Regions from separate parts of the Bacillus sp. JZ109 genome, predicted to be linked through region 2. Evidence: a T-box and tRNA genes for the amino acid it is inferred to sense, from the RefSeq annotation. Region 2 holds a T-box; the other holds one or more tRNA genes.
The links. A T-box is a leader RNA that pairs with one kind of tRNA and senses whether it is charged. The one in region 2 lies ahead of thrS (threonine--tRNA ligase), so its partner is inferred to be a tRNA-Thr.

Region 1 (3,263 bases), 440 kb from region 2:
TCGAGAGAACTCTCGTTAAGGAACTCGGCAAAATGACCCCGTAACTTCGGGAGAAGGGGTGCTCTGTTAGGGTGCAAGCCCGAGAGAGCCGCAGTGAATAGGCCCAGGCGACTGTTTAGCAAAAACACAGGTCTCTGCGAAGCCGTAAGGCGAAGTATAGGGGCTGACGCCTGCCCGGTGCTGGAAGGTTAAGAGGAGCGCTTAGCGTAAGCGAAGGTGCGAATTGAAGCCCCAGTAAACGGCGGCCGTAACTATAACGGTCCTAAGGTAGCGAAATTCCTTGTCGGGTAAGTTCCGACCCGCACGAAAGGCGCAACGATCTGGGCACTGTCTCAACGAGAGACTCGGTGAAATTATAGTACCTGTGAAGATGCAGGTTACCCGCGACAGGACGGAAAGACCCCGTGGAGCTTTACTGCAGCCTGATATTGAATGTTGGTACAGCTTGTACAGGATAGGTAGGAGCCTTGGAAACCGGAGCGCCAGCTTCGGTGGAGGCATCGGTGGGATACTACCCTGGCTGTATTGACCTTCTAACCCGCCGCCCTTATCGGGCGGGGAGACAGTGTCAGGTGGGCAGTTTGACTGGGGCGGTCGCCTCCTAAAAGGTAACGGAGGCGCCCAAAGGTTCCCTCAGAATGGTTGGAAATCATTCGCAGAGTGTAAAGGCACAAGGGAGCTTGACTGCGAGACCTACAAGTCGAGCAGGGACGAAAGTCGGGCTTAGTGATCCGGTGGTTCCGCATGGAAGGGCCATCGCTCAACGGATAAAAGCTACCCCGGGGATAACAGGCTTATCTCCCCCAAGAGTCCACATCGACGGGGAGGTTTGGCACCTCGATGTCGGCTCATCGCATCCTGGGGCTGTAGTCGGTCCCAAGGGTTGGGCTGTTCGCCCATTAAAGCGGTACGCGAGCTGGGTTCAGAACGTCGTGAGACAGTTCGGTCCCTATCCGTCGCGGGCGCAGGAAATTTGAGAGGAGCTGTCCTTAGTACGAGAGGACCGGGATGGACGCACCGCTGGTGTACCAGTTGTTCTGCCAAGGGCATCGCTGGGTAGCTATGTGCGGACGGGATAAGTGCTGAAAGCATCTAAGCATGAAGCCCCCCTCAAGATGAGATTTCCCATTCCGCAAGGAAGTAAGATCCCTGAAAGATGATCAGGTTGATAGGTCTGAGGTGGAAGTGTGGCGACACATGGAGCTGACAGATACTAATCGATCGAGGACTTAACCATATTTTTGAATGATGTCACACCTGTTATCTAGTTTTGAGAGAACACTCTCAATTTGTTTGGTGGCGATAGCGAAGAGGTCACACCCGTTCCCATACCGAACACGGAAGTTAAGCTCTTCAGCGCCGATGGTAGTCGGGGGTTTCCCCCTGTGAGAGTAGGACGCCGCCAAGCAATTGCACGTTAGTGCAATTATGGAGGATTAGCTCAGCTGGGAGAGCATCTGCCTTACAAGCAGAGGGTCGGCGGTTCGAGCCCGTCATCCTCCACCATTATGCCGGTGTAGCTCAATTGGTAGAGCAACTGACTTGTAATCAGTAGGTTGGGGGTTCAAGTCCTCTTGCCGGCACCACTTTTATATGATATAATACTCAAGTCTCTTGTAGAAGAGCCATTAGCTCAGTTGGTAGAGCATCTGACTTTTAATCAGAGGGTCGAAGGTTCGAGTCCTTCATGGCTCACCATTTTGCGCGGGTGTGGCGGAATTGGCAGACGCGCTAGACTTAGGATCTAGTGTCTTTATGACGTGGGGGTTCAAGTCCCTTCACCCGCATTATATAGGATAACAGTTAGAAAAACTGGACATCCTGTCTGCGGAAGTAGTTCAGTGGTAGAACACCACCTTGCCAAGGTGGGGGTCGCGGGTTCGAATCCCGTCTTCCGCTCCAACTATACCATCCACGCCGGGGTGGTGGAATTGGCAGACACACAGGACTTAAAATCCTGCGGTAGGTGACTACCGTGCCGGTTCAAGTCCGGCCCTCGGCATTATGTTTTGCGCCCGTAGCTCAATTGGATAGAGCGTTTGACTACGGATCAAAAGGTTAGGGGTTCGACTCCTCTCGGGCGCGCCATATCTTTTAATAGAATAGATGGGAAATCGGGAAGTAGCTCAGCTTGGTAGAGCACATGGTTTGGGACCATGGGGTCGCAGGTTCGAATCCTGTCTTCCCGACCATTTTTTATGGGGCCTTAGCTCAGCTGGGAGAGCGCCTGCTTTGCACGCAGGAGGTCAGCGGTTCGATCCCGCTAGGCTCCACCAAAAGTTTTTAAAAAAAGTTGTTGACTTTGAAGAAGTGACATTGTATACTAATAAAGTTGCTTTAACAAAGCGGACAAACAAAATGATCTTTGAAAACTAAACAAGACAAAACGTACCTGTTAATTCAGTTTTTAAAAATCGCACAGCGATGTGCGTAGTCAGTCAAACTACTTTATCGGAGAGTTTGATCCTGGCTCAGGACGAACGCTGGCGGCGTGCCTAATACATGCAAGTCGAGCGGACAGATGGGAGCTTGCTCCCTGATGTTAGCGGCGGACGGGTGAGTAACACGTGGGTAACCTGCCTGTAAGACTGGGATAACTCCGGGAAACCGGGGCTAATACCGGATGGTTGTTTGAACCGCATGGTTCAAACATAAAAGGTGGCTTCGGCTACCACTTACAGATGGACCCGCGGCGCATTAGCTAGTTGGTGAGGTAATGGCTCACCAAGGCAACGATGCGTAGCCGACCTGAGAGGGTGATCGGCCACACTGGGACTGAGACACGGCCCAGACTCCTACGGGAGGCAGCAGTAGGGAATCTTCCGCAATGGACGAAAGTCTGACGGAGCAACGCCGCGTGAGTGATGAAGGTTTTCGGATCGTAAAGCTCTGTTGTTAGGGAAGAACAAGTACCGTTCGAATAGGGCGGTACCTTGACGGTACCTAACCAGAAAGCCACGGCTAACTACGTGCCAGCAGCCGCGGTAATACGTAGGTGGCAAGCGTTGTCCGGAATTATTGGGCGTAAAGGGCTCGCAGGCGGTTTCTTAAGTCTGATGTGAAAGCCCCCGGCTCAACCGGGGAGGGTCATTGGAAACTGGGGAACTTGAGTGCAGAAGAGGAGAGTGGAATTCCACGTGTAGCGGTGAAATGCGTAGAGATGTGGAGGAACACCAGTGGCGAAGGCGACTCTCTGGTCTGTAACTGACGCTGAGGAGCGAAAGCGTGGGGAGCGAACAGGATTAGATACCCTGGTAGTCCAC
Region 2 (3,263 bases):
TGTTCTGGCCTCCTGTTTATGCGCTGCATCTATAAATGGGCAGATGCTGATTGCCGGACGTCTCATACAGGGAATTGGAGCAGCTTTGTTTATGCCAAGCTCACTCAGCCTTTTGGCTGCCTCTTACCCTGATGAGCGGGTGCGGGCGAGAATGTTTGGGCTGTGGGCCGCGCTTGTTTCCGCCGCTTCAGCCCTTGGGCCTTTTATCGGGGGCGTGCTGGTAGAGTTGGCGGGCTGGCAGAGTATTTTTCTAATCAATGTGCCAATAGGGGCTGCTGCGCTCATTTCAGCTTACCGAATCCTCAGCCGCGTTCCGGGAAAAAGCAGCCGCGTGAACATCATCGGGCATCTGCTTGGCATGATGGCTCTCGGGTTTCTTTCCTATGCTTTGATACAGGGGCCTTCAGCGGGCTGGCGCTCGCCAGTGATTCTTGCAGCATTTACTGCAGCGATTTTGGCATTTGTGCTGTTTTTGTTGCGGGAAATTTCTGCAAAAGCACCCATCCTGCCGGCGTCCTTATACAAAAACGGCCGCTTCTCAGCTGCCCAATTTATCGGGTTTTTGCTGAATTTCGCCCTTTTTGGCGGCATGTTTATGCTCAGCCTTTTTTTGCAGGAAGCAGGAGGCGCAAGTTCCTTTATGGCTGGAGTGGAGCTGCTGCCGATGATGGCGGTCTTCGTGATCGGCAATCTGCTGTTTGCCCGTCTGGCGAATCGGTTTGAAGCCGGTCAGCTTATGTTTGTATCAATGGCGGTCAGCTGTATCATTGCATTGCTGTTGTTTGTGCTGATTTCTCCGGATTTTCCTTATTGGCAGCTGGCGGTGTTGATGTCTGTTATGAACCTCTGTACCGGTATTACAGTTCCTGCCATGACAACTGTGATCATGCAGGCTGCCGGGCAAAGACATACGAATATCGCCGGTGCGGCGTTAAATGCAAACCGACAAATCGGAGCCTTGGTCGGCGTAGCGATAACCGGGGTGATCATTCATCTGTCCGCCACTTGGTATGCTGGTGCCGGGTTTACGTTTTTGATGATGGGAGCGGCATACAGCCTCGCTGCATTGCTTGTATGGCTGTTTCTGGCTGCCCATAACGGGACTGCCGCGTCAGAAAAAAATGTAAATCACTGATTGCGCTTTGTGGGAATATATAGTAAGATATAAAAAATTATTGAAACAACAGGCACTGATAAGGACACGAGATGCTTTTTACGGTTTCCAGAGAGGGAAGGACAGCTGAGATCTTCCTAACGCAGGGAAAGCAGCTTACCGCCTTTGAGCCGTATCGGGGAAAACAAGTATCTGATACCGTCATGCTGCGTTACAGCATCTTTAAGCCGATCACCATGTGTAATTGATCGGGAATTTGGGTGGAACCACGGATGATCAACACATTCGTCCCTTTTAGAGGGATGGGTGTGTTTTTTTATTTGAATTGAATACATGCGAAGAAAAGGACATGAATGATAGTTACGGTTTTCAGAGAGGGAAGGAAAGGTGAGAGCTTCCCAGCTTAGGAATATCATTTACCGCCTTGGAGCAGCATTGGGGAACTGAAGTAACCAATGCCGTCTATGCTGCGTTACAGCACCGAGCCGACAACATAGTATTTGTCGGGAACTTGGGTGGAACCACGGGTTAATCACACACTCGTCCCTATCTGCGGGACGGGTGTGTTTTTTTATATATAACAATGAATAAGGAGTGTTCTAAAATGAGTAAACATGTACACATTCAGCTTCCGGACGGACAGATCCAGGAATATCCGAAAGGCATCACAATCAAAGAAGCGGCTGGTTCTATCAGTTCCAGTCTGCAAAAGAAGGCGGCCGCAGGTCAGGTCAACGGCAAGCTTGTTGATCTCAGTTTCAAGCTGGAGGAGGATGCTGAGCTTTCGATTGTCACACTCGATTCACAAGAAGGCTTGCAGGTGCTTCGCCACACAACAGCGCACGTGCTGGCCCAAGCAGTAAAACGGCTGTACGGCGAAGTGTCATTGGGGGTAGGGCCTGTGATTGAAGACGGCTTCTACTATGACATGAAGCTGGGGAAAAGCTTGGCATCAGGAGACTTAGAGGCCATCGAAAAAGAAATGAAAAACATAATAAATGAGAACCTTGAAATCAAACGTATAGAGGTTTCTTACGAAGAAGCTGAAGAGCTGTTTGCACAAAAAGACGAGCGGTTCAAGCTTGAGATTTTAAAGGATATTCCGCGCGGGGAGGATATCACACTGTACCAGCAAGGGGAATTCGTTGACCTGTGCCGAGGGCCGCATCTTCCTTCTACAGGGATGATCAAGGCGTTCAAACTGACAAGAGTATCAGGCGCTTATTGGCGCGGAGACAGCAAAAATGAAGTCCTGCAGCGGGTGTACGGGGTTGCCTTTCAAAAGAAAAAAGATTTGGATGCGCACCTGCATATGCTGGAAGAAGCGGCAAAACGAGACCATCGCAAGCTCGGCAAACAGTTAGGGCTGTTTATGTTTTCTGAAGAAGCGCCGGGGATGCCGTTTTATTTGCCGAAAGGGCAGATTGTCCGTAATGAGCTGGAGCGCTTCTCGCGTGAGCTGCAAACAAATGCCGGCTACGATGAGGTGCGTACGCCGTTTATGATGAATCAGCGGTTATGGGAGCAGTCAGGCCATTGGGACCATTATCGCGACAATATGTACTTTTCAGAAGTGGATGATACAAGATTCGCAATGAAGCCGATGAATTGCCCCGGCCACATGCTCATTTTTAAAAACAGCCTGTATTCTTATCGGGATCTGCCAATTCGCATGGCGGAATTCGGACAGGTGCACCGCCATGAATACAGCGGCGCTTTAAACGGAATGCTTCGCGTTCGGACGTTCTGTCAGGATGACGCCCATATTTTCGTTCGGGAGGATCAGATTGAGAGTGAGATCAAAGAAGCGATTCGGCTGATTGATGAGGTATATCGGACATTTGGTTTCGAGTATTCTGTTGAGCTTTCGACTCGCCCGGAGGATTCATTAGGCGATGACAGCCTTTGGGAAGCGTCGGAACGTGCCTTAGCACGCGTCCTTGAGGAGCTTGGCCTCTCTTATGAGATCAATGAAGGCGATGGGGCGTTTTACGGGCCGAAAATTGATTTCCACATAAAAGATGCCCTGAAACGGAGCCACCAATGCGCGACAATTCAGCTTGATTTTCAAATGCCGGAAAAATTTGATTTAACATATATCAACGAACTCAATGAGAAGGTTCGTCCCGTTGTCATCCACAGAGCGGTT

Region 1: it has a tRNA-Thr gene. The T-box ahead of thrS (threonine--tRNA ligase) is inferred to sense a tRNA for this amino acid. The anticodon was not compared.

The regions. Positions count from the first base shown of each region.
Region 1 covers NZ_CP096388.1:4,008,149-4,011,411, reverse strand. Annotated here, with positions in the region: rRNA gene M1D94_RS21175 (23S ribosomal RNA) at 1-1,237, shown strand, start outside; rRNA gene rrf (5S ribosomal RNA) at 1,293-1,408, shown strand; tRNA gene M1D94_RS21165 (tRNA-Val) at 1,431-1,506, shown strand; tRNA gene M1D94_RS21160 (tRNA-Thr) at 1,511-1,586, shown strand; tRNA gene M1D94_RS21155 (tRNA-Lys) at 1,623-1,698, shown strand; tRNA gene M1D94_RS21150 (tRNA-Leu) at 1,705-1,787, shown strand; tRNA gene M1D94_RS21145 (tRNA-Gly) at 1,828-1,902, shown strand; tRNA gene M1D94_RS21140 (tRNA-Leu) at 1,917-2,002, shown strand; tRNA gene M1D94_RS21135 (tRNA-Arg) at 2,012-2,088, shown strand; tRNA gene M1D94_RS21130 (tRNA-Pro) at 2,116-2,192, shown strand; tRNA gene M1D94_RS21125 (tRNA-Ala) at 2,201-2,276, shown strand; rRNA gene M1D94_RS21120 (16S ribosomal RNA) at 2,449-3,263, shown strand, end outside.
Region 2 covers NZ_CP096388.1:349,724-352,986, forward strand. Annotated here, with positions in the region: gene M1D94_RS01825 (MFS transporter) at 1-1,135, shown strand, start outside; T-box leader at 1,182-1,410, shown strand; T-box leader at 1,444-1,665, shown strand; gene thrS (threonine--tRNA ligase) at 1,719-3,263, shown strand, end outside.